One region of the Bradyrhizobium sp. NBAIM14 genome, then DNA from elsewhere that is predicted to be linked to it. Evidence: riboswitches for the same ligand, from Rfam matches in the RefSeq annotation. Region 1 holds a riboswitch; the other holds the start of a gene.
The links. A riboswitch is a leader RNA that binds a small molecule or an ion and turns the genes downstream of it on or off. The one in region 1 is predicted to bind S-adenosylmethionine.
Positions count from the first base shown of each region.

Region 1 (11,367 bases):
TGACGTCATGACTAACAGCGCAGCGCCGCATTTGCTCCCCGTTTTCGCCAGGGCCGACCTCGGTTTCGAGCGCGGCGAAGGCTGCTGGCTGATCGCGACCAACGGCGATCGCTATCTCGATTTCACCTCGGGTGTTGCGGTGAATGCGCTCGGCCATGTCCATCCCGCGCTGGTCAAGGCATTGCAGGAGCAGGCGACCAAGCTCTGGCACATGTCGAATCTGTTCCAGAGCCCTGACGGCGAGAAGCTCGCAAGCCGCCTCTGCAATGAGAGCTTTGCGGACTTCGTGTTCTTCTGCAATTCCGGCGCCGAGGCGCTGGAAGGCGTGATCAAGCTGGTGCGCCACCATCACTTCTCCAAGGGGCATCCGGAGCGTTACCGCATGATCACCTTCGAGGGTGCCTTCCATGGCCGCACGCTGGCGACGCTCGCCGCCACCGGCTCTGCGAAATATCTCGAGGGCTTCGGTCCGCCGATGGACGGCTTCGATCAGGTGCCGCACGGCGACCTCGACGCCGTGAAGAAGGCGAGTGGTCCGCACACCGCCGGCATTCTCATCGAGCCGATCCAGGGCGAGGGTGGCGTTCGTTCTGCACCTCACGCCTTCCTGAGGGCGCTGCGCGAACTCTGTAACGAGCGCGGCCTGTTGCTCGCCTTCGACGAGGTGCAGACCGGCATGGGCCGCACCGGCGAGCTCTTTGCCTACAAGCGCACCGGCGTCACACCGGATGCGATGTCGCTCGCCAAGGCGCTCGGCGGCGGCTTTCCGATCGGCGCGGTGCTGGCGACCGCGGACGCGGCGGCCGGCATGGGGCCCGGCTCGCACGGCTCCACCTTCGGCGGCAATCCGCTCGCGATCTCGGCTGCCAACGCCGTGCTCGATGTCATGCTCAAGCCCGGCTTCTTCGACCACGTGCAGAAGATGTCGCTGCTGCTCAAGCAGAAGCTCGCCTCCGTGATCGATCGTCATCCCGAAATCGTCAGCGAGGTGCGCGGCGAGGGCCTCCTGATCGGTATCAAAGCGGTGGTGCCCTCGGGCGATCTCGTCGCGGCGCTGCGCGCCGAAAAGCTGCTCACCGTCGGGGCCGGCGACAATGTCGTGCGCTTCCTGCCGCCCCTGATCGTCACGGAAGCGGAGATCGAGGACAGCGTCGGCCGGTTAGAGCGCGCCTGCGCTGCGATCTCCTCCAGCCAGACCAAGCGGGCGGCAAGCTGATGAGCACGACGCCCAACAAAGCTCCCAAGCACTTCCTGGACATCAACGAGCTGCCGCTCTCGGAGCTCAAGAGCATGCTCGCCGCCTCTTCGGCGATGAAGGCGAAGCAGAAGGCGCAGCAGCCGGTCAGGCCGCTCGAAGGCAAGACGCTGGCGATGATCTTCGAGCGTCCCTCGACCCGCACCCGCGTCTCGTTCGACGTCGGCATGCGCCAGCTCGGCGGCGAGGCGATCATGCTCACCGGCGCCGAGATGCAGCTCGGCCGCGGCGAGACCATCGCCGACACCGCGCGGGTTCTGTCGCGCTATGTCGACGCCATCATGATCCGCATCCTCAACCATGATGCGCTGCTGGAGCTTGCGGCCAACGCCACCGTGCCCGTCATCAACGGTCTGACGCGGCGTTCGCATCCCTGCCAGGTGATGGCCGACCTCATGACCTATGAGGAACATCGCGGCCCGATCGAGGGCAAGACGGTGGCCTGGACCGGCGACGACAACAACGTGCTGGCGTCCTGGGCCCATGCCGCCGAGCGCTTCAAATTCCAGCTCAATGTCGCAACGCCGCCGGAGCTCGCACCGAAAAAGGTCATGCGCGACTGGATCAGGGCGACGGGCGCGCCGATCGTGCTCGGCACCGATCCGGAAGCCGCCGTGCGCGGCGCCGATTGCGTCGTCACCGACACCTGGGTGTCGATGGGCGATAAGGAGGGCGAGCACCGCCACAACGTGCTCAAGCCCTACCAGGTCAATGCCAAGCTGATGTCGCTGGCGAAGCGAGATGCGCTGTTCATGCATTGCCTGCCGGCCCATCGCGGCGAGGAGGTCACCGACGAGGTGATCGACGGGCCGCAATCGGTCGTGTTCGACGAGGCCGAAAACCGCCTGCACGCGCAGAAGGGCATTTTGGCCTGGTGCTTCGACGCGGTGAAGTAGGCCCGCCAGAGGCCCCGCTGCGGCCTCACACGCAATTGTCGTCCCGGACAAGCGCGCCAAAAGCGCGCGCAGATCCGGGACCCATAACCACAGGAAGTCGTTTGGCGAAGAGTCGGAGTTGCCATCTCGCTCGATGACGTGGTCCTGTGGTTATGGGTCCCGGGCTCGCGCGTTGCGCGCCCCGGGACGACACCGAGCTTGCTGTAGCGTTGTGCACCCTCATCGCATCCGGAACGCGCCCCCTTCCATTTCCGCCCTCCGACCCCAGATAAAGCGCCATGGTTTCCCAATCTCCTGACATGAACACCGGGCCTGAAGGCCCGGTTCGCGCGCCATCATCGGTTCCGATCGATGACGCCGTGCTGCCTTACGAGGTCGACGCGCTTGACGTGCGCGGGCGCCTGGTGCGGCTTGGCCCCGCGCTCGACGACATCCTCACCAAGCACGATTATCCCGCAGCCGTGGGCAAGCTGCTCGGCGAGGCCATCGTGCTGACGACGCTGCTCGGCTCGACGCTGAAATTCGAGGGCCGCTTCATTCTTCAGGCGCAGACCGACGGTCCGGTGTCGTTCCTGGTGGTCGACTACAAGGCCCCGGACCGCCTGCGCGCCTATGCGCGCTTTGACGCCTCGCGCCTGGGCACGGCCAAGGATTCCGGCACGCTGCTCGGCCGCGGCCATCTCGCCATGACCATCGACCAGGGCCCCGACATGAGCCGTTACCAGGGCCTGGTTGCGCTCGACGGCGGCAGCCTGGAAGACGCCGCCCACGAATATTTCCTGCGCTCCGAGCAGATCCCGACGCGCGTGCGCCTCGCGGTCGGCGAGGAGTGGCGCTCGAGCGACGGCGGCAAGCATCGCTGGCGCGCCGGCGGCATGCTGATGCAATTTCTGCCGAAGGCGCCGGAGCGCGCGCGGCAGGCGGACTTGCATCCCGGCGATGCGCCCGACGGCACCGAGGTGCACAGCGTCGCGGAAGACGATGCCTGGGTCGAGGCACGCTCGCTGATCGAGACGGTCGAAGACGTCGAGCTGATCGATCCCGAGCTCTCCGGCGAGCGGTTGCTCTACCGCCTCTTCCACGAGCGCGGTGTGCGCGTGTTCAATCCGCAGGTGCTCGAGGCGCGGTGCTCCTGCTCGCGCGATGCGGTCGCCGCGATGCTCAAGAGCTTCTCGCACGACGACCGCGCCGCCATGGTCAAGGACGACAAGGTCGTCGTCACCTGCGAGTTCTGCTCGTCGGTGTATCAGTTCACGCCGCACGAGGCGGGCGTCGAGGACGCCTGAGCCTACCCGCGTCGCTGCACTCGCAATGTCGAGTGGAGCAGTGCCACACGCGCGGTGTCATCGCCCGACTTGATCGGGCGATCCAGTACTCCGAGACGATGCTGATCGAAACGAGAGGCCGCGGCGTACTGGATGCCCCGGTCAAGCCGGGGCATGACAGTTGTGAGTGTTACGGCGAACTCGCCTCTCTAATTCAACACCCGCTTGTTGTCGGGGCTGTCCAGCGAAAACGTCGGCACGTCGATCTCGAAGCGTTCGCCGGTTTCGCTGACCATCTGGTAGCGGCCGGTCATGAAGCCCGAGGCGGTCGAGAGCGGCACGCCGGAGGTGTATTCGAAGCGCTCGCCGGGGGCGAGGATCGGCTGCTCGCCGACCACGCCTTCGCCCTTCACCTCCTGCTGGCGGCCGGAGGCATCGGTGATGATCCAGTGCCGCGTCTTGAGCTGCACGGTCTCCTCGCCCGAATTGGTGATGACGATGGTGTAGGACCAGAAGTAGCGCGAGCGGTCGGCCGACGATTGCTCCGGAACAAAGTTCGGCTCGACGGTCACTTCGATCTGGCGGGTCACGGCGCGGTACATGGCTGTCATCATACCGAAATCCGCCCCGGGAACCAAACCCCCGCGGGCGCCTTGGCGACATCGTCCCGCCAGAATTGGCGGGAAAGCACACCACCGAGGGAGACACCCTGATGTGATCCGGACGCTTTGCGAGACGACAGCCGGACCATTACACTGCTTCAACGTCGCGATTTGCGGAAGGGTTTCCAGGCCCCGATGACCATTGCCGACCAAGTGACGGGATCGACCATCGCAGGAACCGCGGGCGCCAAGCCCGCAGGGACCAAGGCGCGCGCCGCAGCGCCGGCCATCACGCTGCCCGCCATCGGCGAGCGCGAGCTCCGGCTCGATCTGTTCCGCGGCCTCGCGCTGTGGCTGATCTTCATCGACCATCTGCCGCCCAGTCTGCTGACCTGGTTCACGATCCGCAATTACGGCCTCAGCGACGCCACCGAGATCTTCATCTTCATCTCCGGCTACACCGCGGCCTTCGTCTATGGCCGGGCCATGCTGGAGAGCGGCGTTCTCATCGCCACCGCGCGCATCCTGCGCCGGGTCTGGCAGATTTACGTCGCCCACGTCTTCCTGTTCACGATCTTCCTCGCCGAGATCTCCTATGTCGCGACCAGGTTCGAGAACCCGCTCTACACCGAAGAGATGGGCATCATGGACTTCCTCAAGCAGCCCGACGTCGTCATCGTGCAGGCGCTGCTGCTGCGCTTCCGTCCCGTCAACATGGACGTGCTGCCGCTCTACATCGTGCTGATGCTGGCGCTGCCGCTGATCCTGTGGTCGATGAAATGGCGGCCGGACGTCACGCTCGGGCTGTCGGTCCTGCTCTACGCGGTGACCTGGGAGTACGACCTTTACCTGTCGGCCTATCCGAACGGCTTCTGGGCCTTCAATCCGTTCGCCTGGCAATTGCTGTTCGTGTTTGGTGCCTGGTGCGCGCTCGGAGGTGCGCGTCGCATGTCGGGCATCCTGGCCTCGCCCGTGACGATGTGGATCTCGATCGCCTATCTCATCGCGGCGTTCTACGTGACCTTGACCTGGTACGTGCCCCAGCTCTCCCAGTTCATGCCGAAGCAGATCGAACAATGGATGTATCCGATCGACAAGACCGACCTCGACGTGCTGCGCTTCGCGCACTTCCTGGCGCTGGCGGCGCTGACCGTACGCTTCCTGCCCCGCGATTGGCCGGGCTTGAAATCGCGCTGGCTACGACCATTGATTCTATGTGGTCAGCATTCGCTCGAGATCTTCTGCCTCGGCGTCTTCCTGGCCTTTGCCGGCCATTTCGTCCTCGCCGAAATCTCCGGCGGGCCGGTCATGCATGCGTTGATTAGCCTCTCCGGAGTCCTGATCATGTGGGGGGTGGCCTGGGTCATTTCGTGGTACAAGCGTGTGGCTGACAAGAGCGGTGCGAAAACCAAAAACGCCGTCGGCAACGCCGATCTGGCGGGAGGGGGCTGATGAAGGCGAAGGTTCTCCTGAGCCTGGTCCTGCTATGCGGTAACCTCGCCGCGCCCACGGCGCGCGCGGGCGATGCCACGTCTGCCGCATCCCCTATGCCTGCGGCCTGCGAACTGCCGTCCTATCTGCTGACCAGCGAAAGCCAGCTGCCCAAGGTCGCCGAGGCGATCAAGGCCGGCAAACCGCTCGACATCCTGGTGATCGGCAGCCGCTCGACCACGATTCCGTCGTCGGAGAGCAGCTCCTATCCGGCGCGCATGGAGGCGATCCTCAAGGAGAAACTGCCGCCCTCCGAGCCGGTGCACGTCTCCGTAGAAATACAGAGCAAGAAAACGGCAGAGGAGACCGCGTCCACCTTCGTTAAGCTGATGGAAGCAAAAACGCCTACTTTGGTCATCTGGCAGACCGGGACCGTGGATGCTATCCGATCCATCGATCCCGACGAATTTCGTAGCGCGGTGACCGACGGGGTTGTTGCGCTGCAAAAGTCAGGGGCGGACGTCGTCTTGATGAATTTGCAATATAGCCCGCGCACCGAGACCATGATCTCGGCGCAGCCTTTTCTCGATAATATGCGCGTCGTGGCACAGGAGCACGACATCCCGCTGTTCGATCGTTTCGCGATCATGCGGCAGTGGAATGAACAGGGCCAGTTCGACCTGTTCAACCCGTCCCGCGGGCCTGAGCTGGCGAAGCAGGTCCATGATTGCCTTGGCCGGGCGTTGGCACAGTTCGTGATTGACGCTGCTCATCTGGAGCCGGCCCAGCAGCAAAATTGAGGTCTAGCGTTAATGAGTTCTCTCCGCCCTTTTTGCCTGACGTCATGGCTGGCCGTGCCTGCAACAGCAGTGCTGTTGTTGCTGACGCCCGCCTCGCATGCGCAGACGCCGGCTGCACAGCCGGCGACCCCCGCACCCGCCCAGTCGCCTGATCCCGCGCCCGCTACGCCGTCCCAGACCACCGTCGCCGCGAGGTCGCCCGAGCAGCGCGGCGTCACCTCGCGCGCCATCGACAAGGTGAAGGAGGTCGCAAAGTCCGCCGCCGACATCTTCAGCCGCGTGCCCTGCCTGCCGCCGAAGGGCGGCTCCAAGGCGATGGGCTCGCTGCCGCATGTTGCGAGCAAGCTGGTCGCCGGCCAGCCCGTCGTCATCGTCGCGTTCGGCTCCTCGTCGACTCAAGGGTTCGGCGCGAGCTCGCCGGAGTTCAATTACCCCAATCGTCTCGCCGCGCAGCTGCGCCGGCACTATCCGACTGCCGACATCAGCGTCATCAATGCCGGCGTCGGCGGCGAGGACGCCCCCGAGATGATGAAGCGTCTGCAGACGCAGGTGATCGACAGGCATCCGGATCTCGTGATCTGGCAGGTCGGCACCAACGCCGTGCTGCGCAATCTCGATCCCGGCGAGACCGTCAAGCTGGTGGAGGACGGCATCAACCGCATTCAGGCCGCCGGCGGCACCGACATCGTGCTGGTCGATCCGCAATATTCGCCGGCCGTCAACCAGCGCAAGGAGAGCGCCGGCAAGATGATCAAGCTGCTCGGCAACGTCGCCGAGCTCCGCAAGGTCGGCATTTTCCCGCGCTTCGAGGTGATGCGCGACTGGCACGAGAACCAGTCGATCCCGGTCGAGGGCTTCGTCATCGCCGACGGCCTGCACATGAACGATTGGGGCTATGCCTGCTTCGCCCAGCTGCTCGGCGACGACATCATCCGCTCCGTCGGCCAGATCAAGCTCGGTGTGAGCGTGCCCGCCGATGTGAGAACGTACCGGCCGATGTGAGAGGGTGCGTAGGGTGGGTTAGGCGAAGCCGTAACCCACCACTGTCTATCTCCGCGGATGCAGCAGAGGTGGATTACGCCTTCGGCTAATCCACCCTACGAGACCTCGCTTCCCTCACGCCTTCTCCAGCGCCGCGGTGAGATCCTCGATCAGGTCATCCGCGTGCTCGAGCCCCGCCGAGAAGCGGATAAATCCCTCGCTGATGCCGAGCGCGGCGCGGTCTTCCGGCTTGAGGCGCTGATGCGTCGTGGTCGCCGGATGCGTGACGAGGCTCTTGGCGTCGCCGAGATTGTTGGAGATCTTGGCGAGCTTCAATTCGTTGAGCACACGGAACGCCGCCGCCTTGCCGCCCTTCACCTCGAAGCCGACCAGCGTCGAGCCGCCGCGCATCTGCTTCTTCACCAGCGCCGCCTGCGGATGATCGGCGCGGCCGGGATAGACCAGTCGCGAGATCTTGGGATGGCTGGCCAGCGCCTCGGCGATGCGCGCGGCATTGTCGGTCTGCGCGCGCACGCGCACGCCCAGCGTCTCCAGGCCCTTGAGCAGGACCCAGGCATTGAACGGCGAAATCGACGGGCCGGTCTGGCGCATGAAATTGTGGATGTGCTCGGCAATGAAGGCTTCGGAGGACAGGATGATGCCGCCGAGACAGCGGCCCTGGCCGTCGATGTGCTTGGTCGCAGAGTAGACGACGACGTCGGCGCCGAGCGCGAGCGGGCTCTGCCAGATCGGGGTTGCAAACACGTTGTCGACGACGAGCCGCGCGCCGCCCTTGTGCGCGATCTCGGCAATCGAGGGAATGTCGAGCACGTCCAGCGTCGGGTTGGTCGGGCTCTCCAGGAAGAACGTCTTGGTGTTGGGCCTCAGCGCGCGTTGCCACTGGTCGAGATCGAGCCCGTCGACCAGCGTGGCCTCGATGCCGTAGCGCGGCAACAGGTCCTGGATGACGTAGAGGCAGGAGCCGAACAGCGCACGGGAGGCGACCACGTGATCGCCGGCCTTGAGCGGCGCCAGGATCGCGGTCGTCACCGCCGCCATGCCGGTTGCCGCCGAGCGCGCGGCCTCGGCACCCTCGAGCTCGATCATGCGGCGCTCGAACATTGCAATCGTCGGGTTGGAATAGCGCGAATAGATGAAGCCGGGATCCTCGCCCTTGAAGCGCGCCTCGCACTCCTCCGCGCTGGCGTAGACATAGCCTTGCGTCAGGAACAGCGCCTCCGAGGTCTCGCCATATTGCGAGCGCAGGGTGCCGGAATGGACCAGGCGGGTTTCGGGGCGATAAGTGGCAGACGACTTCGACATAGGACCCTCTCCGACATGACCGTCGAGGCGAAAACGGTCACAAAAAAACCGGCCTGGATATCTCCACGGGCCGGGATCACAGAGGTCCCCGGCCTGTTTAGCGACTTATTTAACGTGGCTGCAAGCCGGCCGGCTCAAATCACCACGGGATAAGTGATGCTCATATTCCGCAATGCCCTTTCCGTCAAGGCGTCCATCGGATAGCCGTAAAAGACTTGTATTTCCGGCATGTCCGGATGCATTCGGCCCCTGATGAGGACCCCCCGGTTGACGTTCACGGTCGCCGCCGACGCCAATGGTATCCTGCCCGACCGCATGATAGCGGCGATGGCGGAAGAAGGTCTCATCCTGCCCGCCTACGACTTCGTCGAGAGCCAGATCCAGCCGGCGAGCCTCGATCTGCGCCTCGGCGACATCGCCTATCGGGTCCGCGCCAGCTTCCTCCCCGGGCCCGGTGCCACCGTGGCCGAGCGCATCGACGAGCTGAAGCTGCACGAGTTCAGCCTCGCCGACGGCGCGGTGCTCGAGACCAACTGCGTCTACATCGTGCCGTTGCTCGAGAGTCTGGCGCTGCCGCCGGAGATCGTCGCTGCCGCCAATCCGAAGAGCTCGACCGGCCGGCTCGACGTCTTCACCCGCGTGATCGCCGACGGCACCCGTCGCTTCGACATGATCGGCGCCGGCTATCACGGCCCGCTCTATGCCGAGATCAGCCCGAAGACGTTTCCGGTGCTGGTGCGCGAGGGCTCGCGTCTCAGCCAGGTGCGCTTCCGCACCGGCGATGCCATCCTCAATGCCGACGAGCTCGATGCGCTGCACGCCAGCGAGCGTCTCGTCGACATCGACGATGCCGATCTCTCGGGCGGCGTTGCCGTCTCGGTCGATCTCTCCGGCGAGAAGGCGAGCGGCTTCGTCGGCTACCGCGCCAAGCGCCACACCGGCGTCGTCGATGTCGACCGCCGCGCGGGCTACGCGGTGGAGGATTTCTGGGAGCCGATCTCGGCGCGTCCCGACGGCAGCCTGATCCTCGACCCCGGCGAGTTCTACATCCTCGCCTCCAAGGAAGCGGTGCAGGTGCCTCCCGACTACGCCGCGGAGATGGTGCCGTTCGATCCCCTGGTCGGCGAATTCCGCGTGCACTATGCCGGCTTTTTCGATCCCGGCTTCGGCTATGCCGGCGCTGGCGGGCTGGGATCGCGCGCCGTGCTGGAAGTGCGCTCGCGCGAGGTGCCGTTCATCCTCGAGCACGGCCAGATCGTCGGCCGCCTCGTCTACGAGAAGATGCTGGCCCGCCCCGACGCGATGTATGGCCAGCGCATCGGCTCGAATTACCAGGCGCAAGGCCTGAAGCTCAGCAAGCATTTCAGGGTGTAGTGCTAACCTCACCCACCGCTGTCATTCCCCGCGGAGGCGGGGAATCCAGTACGCCGCGGCCTCTCGATTCAAGCATGACCATCTCGGAGTACTGGATCGCCCGCCTTCGCGGGCGATAACACCGAGAGCGCGTCCGGTTGCGTCACCCGATCCGCGATGACACACTCCCGCAAAACAACAAGCCGGGAGCGAACATGACTATCGCACCAGACCTCGCGCAGCACGCGCAATGGAAGCGCTGGCGCGCCGTCGCCGATCTCTATCACGCTTACTTCACCGGGCTGATCCTCACCGTCGTCACGCGCCGCGGCACGGCGGATGCCGCAGAGTTCGTCTTCCGCGTGCTTCGTCGCCAGCAGCAGGAGCGTTTCCTGCCGGGGCTCAGCAAGCTCGGGATCGACCATCTGCCGCCGGCGGTCGCGGCTGCGCAATACCACTATCTCTCCAACTGGATCGGCGGCGTTCATGTCGAATACATGTACGAGAGCGACACCAAGGCTTGGATCCGCTATCCGCCGCCGCGCTGGATCTGGAAGGGCACTGCGATCTGTGGCGTGCCGGGCGAAGTCTCACGCGCCATGCTGCGCGGCTGGCACGCCAACAATGGCGCGGCCCTCGGCGACCTCAGGCTCGGCTTCGTCTGCACCAAGCAGAGCGTCGACGGCCAGGACGGGCTCGAAGGCTATTACCATCTCTACGACCATCCGCTCGAGCTCGACCAGCGCCTCGTGTTCGCGCGCCACCTCGAAGCACCTTTGTTCGATGCGAAGACGGCGCCCGCCTTGCCGGTCGCGAGCTGGCCAAGACCGCGGCTGGAAAAGGCCTATCGCAATTACGCGATGGAATATGTCCGCACCGCCGCGCCCGTGATGGTGCAGCTGTTCGGCCCGGAGGATGCCGGCTATCTGCTGCACCTCACCGGCAAGCTGATCGGCATGCAATATTTCGACGAGGTCGCCGCGGCGCTGGCGACGACCCGCGGCGGAGCGCGAGAATTCGCATCGTTCCTGAACGCGCTGCTCGCCGCGCAGGATGATGCGGCCGAGATGACGCAATCGGAAGGCACGTTCGAGATCCGGCAGCAGAGCTGGAAGCTGATGGACGACGTCGCCGATTATCATCGCGCCTGCGCCAAGGTGCTGGAGGGATTGTTCGAAGGGCTCGCCGCAGGCTGCGGCCGGCACATCGGCGTGCAGATGCGCACCGCGGTAGGCGGGCGCCCACCGCTGGTGTGGACCATCGGTTAGGCGACGGCCGCAGCGGGCCTCACCTCGCCCCGCTTGCGGGGAGAGGTCGGATTGCATCGAAGATGCAATCCGGATGAGGGGGAGTCTCCGCGAGTCCAGCTCTCGCCGTCTTCGCGAATAGAGCCCCTCACCCCGACGCTCTCGGCGCGAGCAAGGCTCGTCGCGGCCCCGTAAGAACGGGGAGAGGGAGAAG
Region 1 is NZ_JADYVQ010000010.1:2,845-14,211, reverse strand. It holds gene I6F28_RS22570 (aspartate aminotransferase family protein) at 8-1,216, shown strand; gene argF (ornithine carbamoyltransferase) at 1,216-2,151, shown strand; gene I6F28_RS22560 (Hsp33 family molecular chaperone) at 2,430-3,437, shown strand; gene apaG (Co2+/Mg2+ efflux facilitator ApaG/CorD) at 3,626-4,018, opposite strand; gene I6F28_RS22550 (OpgC domain-containing protein) at 4,214-5,470, shown strand; gene I6F28_RS22545 (SGNH/GDSL hydrolase family protein) at 5,470-6,249, shown strand; gene I6F28_RS22540 (SGNH/GDSL hydrolase family protein) at 6,262-7,251, shown strand; gene I6F28_RS22535 (O-succinylhomoserine sulfhydrylase) at 7,366-8,553, opposite strand; SAM riboswitch at 8,630-8,709, opposite strand; gene I6F28_RS22530 (2'-deoxycytidine 5'-triphosphate deaminase) at 8,806-9,927, shown strand; gene I6F28_RS22525 (hypothetical protein) at 10,122-11,174, shown strand.

Region 2 (11,367 bases), on a different contig from region 1:
CCGCGCCGCTGCGCATTGGCGAGCTCGACACGCAAGCCGTCGAGCTCGGCCTTCAGCTTCTGGGCGTCGGAGAGCTTGTTCTTCTCCGCGCTCCAGCGCGCCGTCAGCGCCGCCGACTTCTCCTCGAGCTCGGCCAGGTCCTTCTCCAGGGTCTGGAGCCGGGACTTGGAGCCGACATCGCTTTCCTTCTTCAGCGCCTCCTGCTCGATCTTGAGCCGGATGATCTCGCGGTCGAGCGAATCCAGCTCTTCCGGCTTGGAATCGACCTGCATCTTCAGCCGCGCCGCGGCCTCGTCCATGAGGTCGATCGCCTTGTCGGGCAGGAAGCGGTCGGTGATGTAGCGGTTGGACAGCGTCGTCGCCGCAACAAGCGCGGAATCGGTGATCCGCACGCCGTGATGCTGCTCATACTTGTCCTTCAAGCCGCGCAGGATCGAGATGGTGTCCTCGACCGAGGGCTCGCTGACGAAGATCGGCTGGAAACGCCGGGCCAGCGCGGCGTCCTTCTCGACGTGCTTCTGATATTCGTCGAGCGTGGTCGCGCCGATGCAGTGCAGCTCGCCGCGCGCGAGCGCCGGCTTGAGCAGGTTGGAGGCGTCCATCGCGCCGTCGCCCTTGCCGGCGCCGATCAGCGTGTGCATCTCGTCGATGAACAGGATGAAGGTGCCCTCGCTCCCGGTCACTTCCTGCAGCACGGCCTTCAGCCGCTCCTCGAACTCGCCGCGGTATTTCGCGCCTGCGATCAGTGCGCCGAGGTCGAGCGAGAGCAGCTTCTTGTCCTTGAGGCTCTCCGGCACGTCGCCGTTGACGATGCGCAGCGCGAGGCCTTCGGCGATGGCGGTCTTGCCGACGCCGGGCTCGCCGATCAGGACGGGATTGTTCTTGGTCCTGCGCGAGAGCACTTGAATCGTGCGACGGATCTCCTCGTCACGGCCGATGACCGGATCGAGCTTGCCGTCGCGCGCGGCCTGGGTCAGGTCGCGGGCATACTTCTTCAGGGCATCATAAGCGTTCTCAGCGGTCGCGCTGTCGGCCGTGCGGCCCTTGCGCAGCGCCTCGATCGCCGCGTTGAGGTTTTGCGGCGTGACGCCGCCTTTGCTCAGGATGGTGCCGGCCTCGCTGGTCTTCTCCAGCGTGAGCCCGAGCAAAAGCCGTTCGACCGTGACGAAGCTGTCGCCGGCCTTCTCGCCGGCCTTTTCGGCCGCATCGAAAGTGCGGGCCAGCTCGGGCGCGAGATAGATCTGCCCGGCACCGCCGCCGGAGACCTTCGGCACCTTGTTGAGGGCGTCCTCGGTCGCCTTCAGGATTGCGCGGGAATTGCCGCCAGCGCGGTCGATCAGACCGGCGGCGAGCCCCTCATTGTCGTCCAAGAGGACCTTTAGCACATGCAGGGTTGAGAACTGCTGGTGCCCCTCGCGCATGGCGAGCGACTGCGCGGACTGGATGAAGCCCCTGGAGCGTTCGGTATACTTCTCGATATTCATCTTTTCTGTCCCTCGGCCTGCCCTCGGGGCCCTCTAAGGCACCCCAAACGGCATCTTCATTGGGTTTCCAATTACCGCATTGACGTTTCTCAACCGGTAACGGTCGTCTTTTGCTGGCGTTGCCGCCGGCCTGGGCCAGATGTGGGAAGCAGGTTGCGGATGCGAAAGAGGCTACTTCACAATTTCGTGCGCGGACGGGCGGGCTTGGCGGTCGCGGGCCGAATCCCTTAAGTAGCGGCATGACAGCCAGCCATACCGCCGAGATCACCGGCCTCTACCGCTACCCGATCAAGGGCCTGACGCCGGAGCGCCTGTCGCACGTTCCTTTGCGGGTCGGCCAGACCCTGCCGGCCGACCGCCGCTACGCCATCGAGAACGGCCCGAGCGGGTTCAACCCCGAGGCGCCCGAATGGAAGCCGAAAATCCAGTTTCTGATGCTGGCGCGCAATGAGCGGCTGGCCGAGCTCGACAGCCGGTTCGACGACGAAACCAACGTGCTGACCATCCGCAAGGACGGCCAGATCGTCGCCAGCGGCGATCTCGAGACCGCCGCCGGGCGCGCCGCCATCGAGGCCTATTTCACGGAGAACTTTCAGCCCGAGTTGAAGGGCCCGCCCAAAATTCTCTCCGGCCGCGACCACAGCTTCTCCGACGTCGCCCGCAAGGTCGTCTCCATCATCAATCTCGACAGCGTCCGCGCCATCGAGACCATGCTCGGCGGCGTCGCCGTGCATCCGCTGCGCTTCCGCGCCAATCTCTACGTGAAAGGCTGGCCGGCCTGGTCGGAGCTCGACCTCGTCGGCCAGACGCTCGCGATCGGGCAGGCCAGACTGAAGGTGATCAAGCGCATCGTCCGCTGCCCGGCCACCAATGTCGACCCCGAGACCGCCAAGCGCGATCTCGAAATCCCGCCCACGCTCTCGCGCCATCTCGGCCATATGGACTGCGGCATCTATGCCGAGGTGATCGCCGACGGTGACGTCGGCGTCGGCGATGTGGTGGCGGTGGAAGAGCCGAAGCTGCTGTGAGCTAACGCCGTCTCAACATACTCCGTCATTGCGAGCGCAGCGAAGCAATCCAGGAATGCATCTGCGGAAACAGTCTGGATTGCTTCGTCGCAAGCGCTCCTCGCAATGACGAGGCTCAGTTCGGCATCACATACGCATAGATCTTGCCGCGCGAGACCGGGGCTTCGCGGACTCGGTTGCCGTTGTTGCCGGAGATCATGATCGGATTACCCTGCGCGTCGATGCCGGTGATGATGCCGACATGACCGCCGCGGCGGCCGCGCGACATCACGGCGATGGCGCCGACCTGCGGACCCGAGATGCGCGTGCCGTAGCGCGCGAACGAGCTCGCCATGTCGGAGCCGGTGCCACGATGGCCGGTATGCTCCAGCACCATGTTCATGAAGCGCGCGCACCACAGGCGGCCGCGCCCGGTCGGATTGCCGCCGATATGGCGGCGTGCCTCGGAGACGAGACCCGATCCTCCGCTGAAGCCTCCGTTCATGCCGGCACCGCTGGCGTTGGCATTCGGATCATAGCTCGCCTGGGTGTCGGCGAAGCCGCTTGCCTGCCATTGCGCCGCGCTGCGCTCGAAGCGCGAACTGCGGGCATGATGGCGATAGTGACCGTGGTGATGATGTCTGGCGTGATGCACGTAACCGTGCCGCTCTGCGCTATGACGATGATACGGCCGTGCCGAGGCCGGAGAAACGAACACGGCGACCGCCGCGAAGAACAGCGCCAGCGCGACAACACAACGCGACAGGCGAGACGCAAACAACTCGAACATTCTTCATCCTTCTTGACACCCCCACTTCCCGCCGGCCCGTGCAATGGCCGACATCCGTTTGGCCGTTAAGCCGCCCGATGTGGCGAGAAAAAGACGCAACGCCCGCGAATGGCTGCAATGATTTTGTGTTCGTGCTCGGCGCTGCTGCCGCATTGCCGACAACAGAATTAACTGCGATCCTCGAACACGGCTTGAAACAGAGGGAAACGGTTAATGCCCCATGCCACGACCAGGGACGGCGTCCGCATCTATTTCGAGGAGGCGGGCCAGGGAACGCCGATACTTTTTCTGCACGAGTTCGCGGCGGACTACACCAATTGGGAGCCGCAGATGCGCTACTTCTCGCGTGGCCATCGCTGCATCACCTATTCGGCGCGCGGCTACACGCCGTCGGACGTGCCTGACGGCGAGGTCTACACCTACACGCATTTCTACACCGATGCGCTTGCGGTGCTCGATCATCTCGGCATCGAGCGCGCGCATCTCGTCGGTCTTTCGATGGGCGCCTATTCCTCGTTGCAGATCGGGTTGAACGCGCCGCAGCGCGCACTGTCGATGACGCTGGCCGGCGTCGGCTCCGGCTCGGAGCTCGAGAACCTGGAGACCTGGCGCACGCAGTGCCGCGCCAATGCCGAGCAGTTCGAGACGCTGGGATCGGTGGAGGTCGCGAAAGTCACGCGCGAGGCGCCGAGCCGGATTCCGTTCCTGGTGAAGGATCCACGCGGGCATGCCGATTTCTACGCCGCACTGGCGCGGCACGATGCCATGGGATCGGCGCGCACCATGCGCGGATTCCAGGGCGGCCGTCCCTCGATCTACACGATGACGGACGCGATCAGAGGCGCGGCAACACCCGCGCTGATCATCTGCGGCGACGAGGACGAGCCTTGCATGGGCGCCAGCCTGTTCCTGAAGAAGCACCTGCCCGCGGCGGGGCTCGCGATGTTTCCGAAGTCCGGCCACGTGCTGAACCTGGAGGAGCCCGCGCTGTTCAACGAGAGTGTCGAGCGGTTCGTGACGCTGGTGGAAGCAGGACGTTGGCCGGTGCGGGACCCGCGGTCGCTGGTTTCCCACTAGCTGTCATTCCGGGATGCGCCGAAGGCGCAGGCCCGGAATCCATCGGGCTGCAGGCGCTGTTGGACGATGGTTTCCGGGCTCGATGCTTCGCATCGCCCCGGAATGACGGAGAGAAACTACTTCCCCCCGCCCCGGCTCAGCAAGAACACCGCCTGCTCGCCGAACATGTTCCACACCCACCAGGGCAGGTTCAGCGGCACCGGCCGGCCGTAGAGATCGAGCGCGACCGAGCGCTCCATCTTGACGTTGATCTCGTCGCAGAGCTGCACGAAATCCTTGATGGTGCAGAAATGGATGTTGGCGGTGTCGTACCAGGTCGCCGGCAGATTCTCCGTGCGCGGCATGTGGCCGCCGATCAGGAGCTGGAGCCGCATCTTCCAGAAGCCGAAATTCGGGAACGAGACGATGGCGCGGCGGCCGATGCGCAGCAGGTTCTCCAGCACGACCTTCGGCTGCCGCGTCGCCTGCAGCGTCTGCGACAGGATCACGTAGTCGAAGGCATCGTCGGGATAGTTGACGAGATCGGTGTCGGCATCGCCCTGCACCACCGCGAGCCCCTTGGCGACGCAGCGGTTGACGCCCTCGCGCGACAATTCGATGCCGCGGCCGTCGATGCCGCGGGTCTCCAGCAGCTGAAGCAGATCGCCGTCGCCGCAGCCGACGTCGAGCACCTTCGAGCCCGGCTTGACCATCTCGGCGACCAGCCGATGATCGGCGCGATAATCACCGGATGGCCTGGCGGCAACGCCGTCCAGCGGCAACACTTCCTGCACGGACATCGCTAACGGTCCTCGAGGTTGAGCCCGCGCGCCTTGCCAGCCGATTGCAGGAAGGCGCGGGAGATGTCGAAGAATTCGGGCACGTCGAGCAGGAAGGCGTCGTGGCCGCGATCGGTCTCGATCTCGGCGAATGACACGCGCGCGCTCGAAGCGTTCAGCGCGTGCACCAGCGCGCGCGATTCCGAGGTCGGAAACAGCCAGTCGCTGGTGAAGGAGACCACGCAGAAGCGCGTCTTGATGTCGGCGAAGGCCTTGGCCAGCACGCCGCCATGGTCGGCGGCGATGTCGAAATAGTCCATCGCCCGCGTCAGGTAGAGATAGGAATTGGCGTCGAAGCGCTCGACGAAGGACGAGCCCTGGTAACGCAGATAGGATTCGACCTGGAAATCGGCGTCGAACGAGAAGGTCGGCAGCTCGCGGTCCTGCATGCGCCGGCCGAACTTGCGGTGCAGCGCCGCGTCCGAGAGATAAGTGATGTGCGCCGCCATCCGCGCCACCGCGAGCCCGCGATGCGGATGGATGCCGCGGTCGGCATAACCGCCACCGTGCCAGTCGGGGTCGGCCATCACGGCCTGGCGGCCGAGCTCGTGGAAGGCGATGTTCTGCGCCGAGTGCCGCGTCGCGCAGGCGATCGCCAGCGCGGAGTACACGCGCTCCGGATAGGCGGCGGTCCATTGCAGCACCTGCATGCCGCCCATCGAGCCGCCGACGACCGCAAACAGCGTGTCGATGCCGAGCCGGTCGATCAGCATCGCCTGCGCGCGCACCATGTCCGGAATGGTGATGACGGGGAAGTCCAGGCCCCAGACCTTGCCGGTGGCGGGATTGATCGACGCCGGCCCGGTCGAGCCCATACAGCCGCCGATCACGTTGGAGCAGATGATGAAGTAGTGCTTGGGATCGATGGGTCGGCCGGGACCGACCAGCGTCTCCCACCAGCCCGGCTTGCCGGTGACGGGATGTACGTTGGCGACATGCTGGTCGCCGGTCAACGCATGACAGATCAGCACGGCGTTGGAGCGATCGGCATTGAGCTCGCCATAGGTCTGGTAGGCGATCTGGAACGGGGTGAGATCGACGCCGCAATCGAGCCGCAGCGGCTGCTCGGTGCCGAAATGCGCAACCAGCGAGCTTGGATGATCGACCTCGTGCGACCGCTCGTCGGCGCTGATCGCAGGACTCGGTATCGACTTGACGCTACCCATCTCGGACATCGACCTCGTTTGCGACTGGCTGCTCGACCGCGCCGCTGACATCAGGCCATGAAAAACCCGGCCTGAACGATAGGTTCGGCCGGGATCGGAAGCGTCCCCGGCCTGTTTAGCGAGTTTTTTAACGTGGCTGCAAGCCGGCCGGCTCAAATGACCACGGAACGGGCAAAAGCTACCGTCTTGGGCGGTTTTCGTCAAGTCGCGGCCCGGATCGGCCCAATTCGCCTCTGCCGCAACGCCTGCAAAGCACGTCATTTCTCTTTGCTTTCGCCGCCACGACTGCCTAATCAGGACATCCCCATCGGAACGATCGACGACCAGACATGTCCCAACGTCCGCCCGCGCCACCATCGCTGCAGGAACTGCGCAAGGAGATCGACGCGATTGACGAGGGCATGCATCGCCTCCTCATGCAGCGCGGCGAGATCATCGATCGCCTGATCCAGGTGAAGCAGACCCAGGAAGTCGGCTCGGCGTTCCGGCCCGCGCGCGAGGCTGCCATGATGCGCGAGATCGTGCAGCGTCATCGCGGCATCCTGCCGCTCGACACGGTCGAGAGCATCTGGCGCGTCATCATCTCGACCTTCACCTATGTGCAGGCGCCGTTCTCCGTGCATGCCGACGTCTCGGTGAGCGAGCCGGCAATGCGGGATTCCGCGCGCTTCCATTTCGGCTTCACCGTGCCCTATGTCGCCCATTTCAGCGCGCAGGCCGCGGTCGAGGCGGTGGCAAAATCCAAGGGTGACCTGGCGCTGGTCTCGGCGACCTCGAGCCGCACGCCATGGTGGCTGGAGCTGGAGGCCGACGGCGCGCCGAAGATCATCGCGCGGATGCCCTTCATCGAGCGCGCCGACCATCCGGCCGCCTTGCCGGTGTTCGCGATCTCGCGCGTCGCCGACAGCGCCCTGGTGACGGAGGTCGAGACGTTCAGCGTGCGCGTCTCCGGATGGAACGCCGAGGTCGCCCGCGCGCTGTCGCCGCTCGCCGAGATCGTGGCCGTGCCCGATACCGCCTTCGACGGCGCGGCGCTGCTGGTCTCGGTCACCGGCGCGACCAGCATCGACAAGATCAGGGCTGCCCTGATCGAGGCGGGGGCCTCGGTGCGCTCCGTGGCCCTCGTCGGCAGCCACGCAACGCGCTATACGGTGCCCCCGACCGGGCCGAAATCGTAGGTCGCGAACAGCCCAGCCTATCCGGAGTCCAAGATGTCCCGCCCCGTGCCGAATCCCGGCATTCTCGATATTGCGCCCTACACGCCCGGCAAGAGCCCGGTGCCGGAGCCGGGCCGCAAGGTGTTCAAGCTCTCCGCCAACGAGACGCCGTTCGGGCCCTCGCCCAAGGCGATCGAAGCCTTCAAGCGCGTGGCAGATCATCTGGAGGACTACCCGGAAGGCACCTCGCGCGTGCTGCGCGAGGCGATCGGCCGCTCGTTCGGGCTCGATCCCAACCGCATCATCTGCGGCGCCGGCTCGGACGAGATCCTCAATCTGCTCGCGCACACCTATCTCAGCCAGGGCGACGAGGCGATCTCGACGACACACGGCTTCCTGGTCTACCCGATCGCGACGATGGCGGTCGGCGCCAGGAACGTCATCGCCCAGGAGACCAACCTCACCGCCGACGTCGACGCCATCCTGAAGGCCGTGACGCCGAAGACGAAGCTGGTCTGGCTCGCCAACCCCAACAACCCGACCGGCACCTATCTTCCGTTCGACGAGGTCAAGCGGCTGCGCGCCGGCCTGCCCTCGCACGTGCTGCTGGTGCTGGACGCCGCCTATTGCGACTACGTCTCGCGCAACGACTATGAGATGGGAATCGAGCTCGTCGCCACCACCGAGAACACGGTGGTGACGCACACCTTCTCCAAGATCCACGGTCTTGCCGCGCTGCGCATCGGCTGGATGTTCGGGCCCGAGCACGTCATCGACGCGGTCAATCGCATCCGCGGTCCCTTCAACGTGTCGACGCCGGCGATGTATGCCGCGGTCGCCGCGATCGAGGATACCGCGCATCAGGCGATGTCGAAGCAGTTCACCGAGACCTGGCGCAACTGGCTCACCGAGGAGATCGGCAAGCTCGGGCTGAAGGTGACGCCGAGCGTCGCCAATTTCGTGCTGATCCATTTCCCGACGGACAAGGGCACGACCGCCGATGACGCCGACGCGTTCCTGACCAAGCGGGGGCTCGTGCTGCGCGGCTTGAAGAACTACGGCCTGCCGCATGCGCTGCGCATGACCATCGGCACCGAGGAGGCCAACCGCCTCGTCGTCGAAGGCTTGCGCGACTTCATGGGCGGCAAATGACCGCGCAGGCGCACTTCCAGCGCGTGGCGCTGATCGGCTTCGGCCTGATCGGCGGCTCGATCGCCCGCGCTGCGAAGCTCCAGGGGCTTGCCGGTGAAATCGTCACCACCGCACGCTCGGAGAAGACACGCGCGCGTGTCGCCGAGCTCGGCATCGTCGATCAGGTGGTGGCGACCAATGCGGAGGCCGTGAGGGATGCCGATCTCGTCATCCTCTGCATTCCCGTCGGCGCCTGCGGACCCGTAGCGCAGGAGATCGCGCCGCATCTCAAGCCGGGTGCGATCGTCTCCGACGTCGGCTCGGTCAAGGGCGCTGTGGTCCGCGACATGGCCCCGCATCTGCCGGGCGGCATTCATTTCGTGCCGGCGCATCCGGTGGCAGGCACCGAGCATTCCGGCCCGGATTCGGGCTTCGCCGAGCTCTTCATCAACCGCTGGTGCATCCTGACCCCGCCTGATGGCAGCGACGCAGCGGCGACCGATCACCTGCGCGCGTTCTGGGCGGCGATGGGCGCCAAGGTCGAGGTGATGACGCCGGATCATCACGACCTCGTGCTCGCCATCACCAGCCACCTGCCGCATCTGATCGCCTACACCATCGTCGGCACCGCCGACGAATTGGCGCAGGTGACGGAATCCGAGGTGATCAAATTCTCCGCCGGCGGTTTTCGCGATTTCACCCGCATTGCGGCGTCCGATCCGACGATGTGGCGCGACGTCTTCCTCGCCAACAAGGAGGCCGTGCTGGAGATGCTCGGCACCTTCACCGAGGATCTGGCAAAGCTCACCCGCGCGATCCGCCGCGGCGACGGGGAGGCGCTGTTCGACCACTTCACCCGCACCCGCGCCATCCGCCGCGGCATCGTCGAGATCGGCCAGGATTCCGCCGCGCCCGATTTCGGACGGCCGCATGCGGCGCTGAAGAAGCCGTGAGCCTGTAGGCCGGACAAAGCTGCGTAGCCCGGATGGAGCACAAGCGTAATCCGGGACAGTGCCAGCTGTGATCAAGAACCCCGGATTGCGCTGCGCTCCATCCGGGCTACGGGAGCCAACTAATACAGCGGCGGGATCTGGCCGACCTTGACCGGGCCGAGCAGCACGGCACCGTCGACGAATTTCAGCGGGAAGCTCCGCGCTTTCTTGCCTTCCAGCGTGCTCTCGGTACCGATCGAATTGATGCCGGCGGCAACGCCGGCATTGGCGTTCTGCTTGATGACCTTGCCGAGGCCCGGCACGGCGCGGTCGAGCGCGCCGAACAGATTGTTGAGGTCCTGCGACTTCACGCCCGGCGCAACGCGGTCCAGCGTGGCCTGCGGCACGCCCTCCTCCAGCATCTTCTCGATGCCGAGCGCCGGGATCACGCGCTCGAGGCCGGTCACCGTCATCTGCAATTCGCCGTCGAGCCGGCCGTTGGGCGACAGGCCGAGCGTGCCGGCCGCGACCGCGATCATCTCGCCCTGCTGAATGCGCGACTGCACGATCTCGATGTGACCGCCGGCGGCCTGGATCTCGCGGAAGCGCTGCGGCCACGGTTTGGGCGTGAGGTCGGAGAGGCCGGTGATCTTGGCGCGGGTGTCCGCCTGGAACGGCTCGGCGAGCAGCGGATGCACGCCCTGGATGCTGCCCTGCGCGACATGGAGCACGGTCTCGATCACCGGATGATCGGCCGGAGAGCCATCGGCAAGGCGCCCGTGCAGCTCGACCTGCTTGGCGCGCGCAAGCGGCACCTGCACGCTGCCATCGAGACGGTTGAGGCTGGGGTCGTCGAACACGATGGAAGCGCGATCCGGCACAGCCGGCAGACCCGCCACACTGGCGCGGCCCTTGCTCCAATTCACGGTGAAGGTGTTTTGCGTAATGCCGTCGATCAGCGTGGCGGGCGCTGCGAATTCGGCGATGATGCGCTTGGGGTCGTAGACCTGGGCCACGACCAGGATGTTGTCGAGCTTGGCCGTGAACGGCGTCTTGCTCGCGTTCTGCGAGACCAGGGCGACGCTGGCGCCGGAGCACTGGACCTCGAAGCGGAACGGGAAGCCGGCGATCGAGCGCTTGGCACAATCATAGATGCGGCCGGCCTTGGCCTCCTGCGCCCGCCAGGCGTCGGCGACGATTTCGGCCTGCCACGCCGCATAGAACCAGAAGCAGGTCCAGCCGACGGCGAGGACCAGGACGAGAACGGGGGCGATGAAAAGGCCCCAGCGGGAGCGGCGGCCAGTGGCAACGGTCATATTGGACATGCGGCGACCCTTTGACGCCAGATTCAGGCAAATGTAAGCGGGGCGGGCCTGCGACGAAAGGCGCAGAAATCGCTTCGCTTGGGCGCAGGGTTCTGGTAGCCGTCCCCGAAATGTCCGAAATCACCCTCCCCTCCGTCACCACAGCCAAGGGCGACCTCTGGGTGTTCGGCTACGGCTCGCTGATGTGGCGGCCGGGCTTCGATTTCGAGGAGCGCGTCCCGGCGCGGCTGGTCGGCGAGCATCGCGCGCTCTGCGTCTATTCCTTCGTGCATCGCGGAACGCCGGAGAAGCCGGGCTTGGTGCTCGGACTCGACCGCGGCGGCGCCTGCCGCGGCATCGCCTTCCGCGTCGCCGAGAAGAACCGTGCCGAAGTGGTCGCATATTTGCGCGCACGCGAGCAGGTCACCTCGGTCTATCGCGAGGTGATGCGCTCGGTGTGGCTGGAGAACGATGCACGCCAGCGCGTCGCCGCTCTCGCTT
Region 2 is NZ_JADYVQ010000021.1:7,284-18,650, forward strand. It holds gene clpB (ATP-dependent chaperone ClpB) at 1-1,484, opposite strand, end outside; gene I6F28_RS31640 (MOSC domain-containing protein) at 1,724-2,512, shown strand; gene I6F28_RS31645 (TIGR02594 family protein) at 2,628-3,281, opposite strand; gene I6F28_RS31650 (alpha/beta fold hydrolase) at 3,495-4,358, shown strand; gene metW (methionine biosynthesis protein MetW) at 4,475-5,137, opposite strand; gene metX (homoserine O-acetyltransferase MetX) at 5,140-6,342, opposite strand; SAM riboswitch at 6,437-6,516, opposite strand; gene I6F28_RS31665 (chorismate mutase) at 6,672-7,520, shown strand; gene hisC (histidinol-phosphate transaminase) at 7,554-8,651, shown strand; gene I6F28_RS31675 (prephenate/arogenate dehydrogenase family protein) at 8,648-9,583, shown strand; gene I6F28_RS31680 (DUF2125 domain-containing protein) at 9,703-10,887, opposite strand; gene I6F28_RS31685 (gamma-glutamylcyclotransferase) at 10,998-11,367, shown strand, end outside.
Region 2: linked by a shared signal. The riboswitch ahead of metX (homoserine O-acetyltransferase MetX) and the one ahead of I6F28_RS22535 (O-succinylhomoserine sulfhydrylase) in region 1 are both predicted to bind S-adenosylmethionine.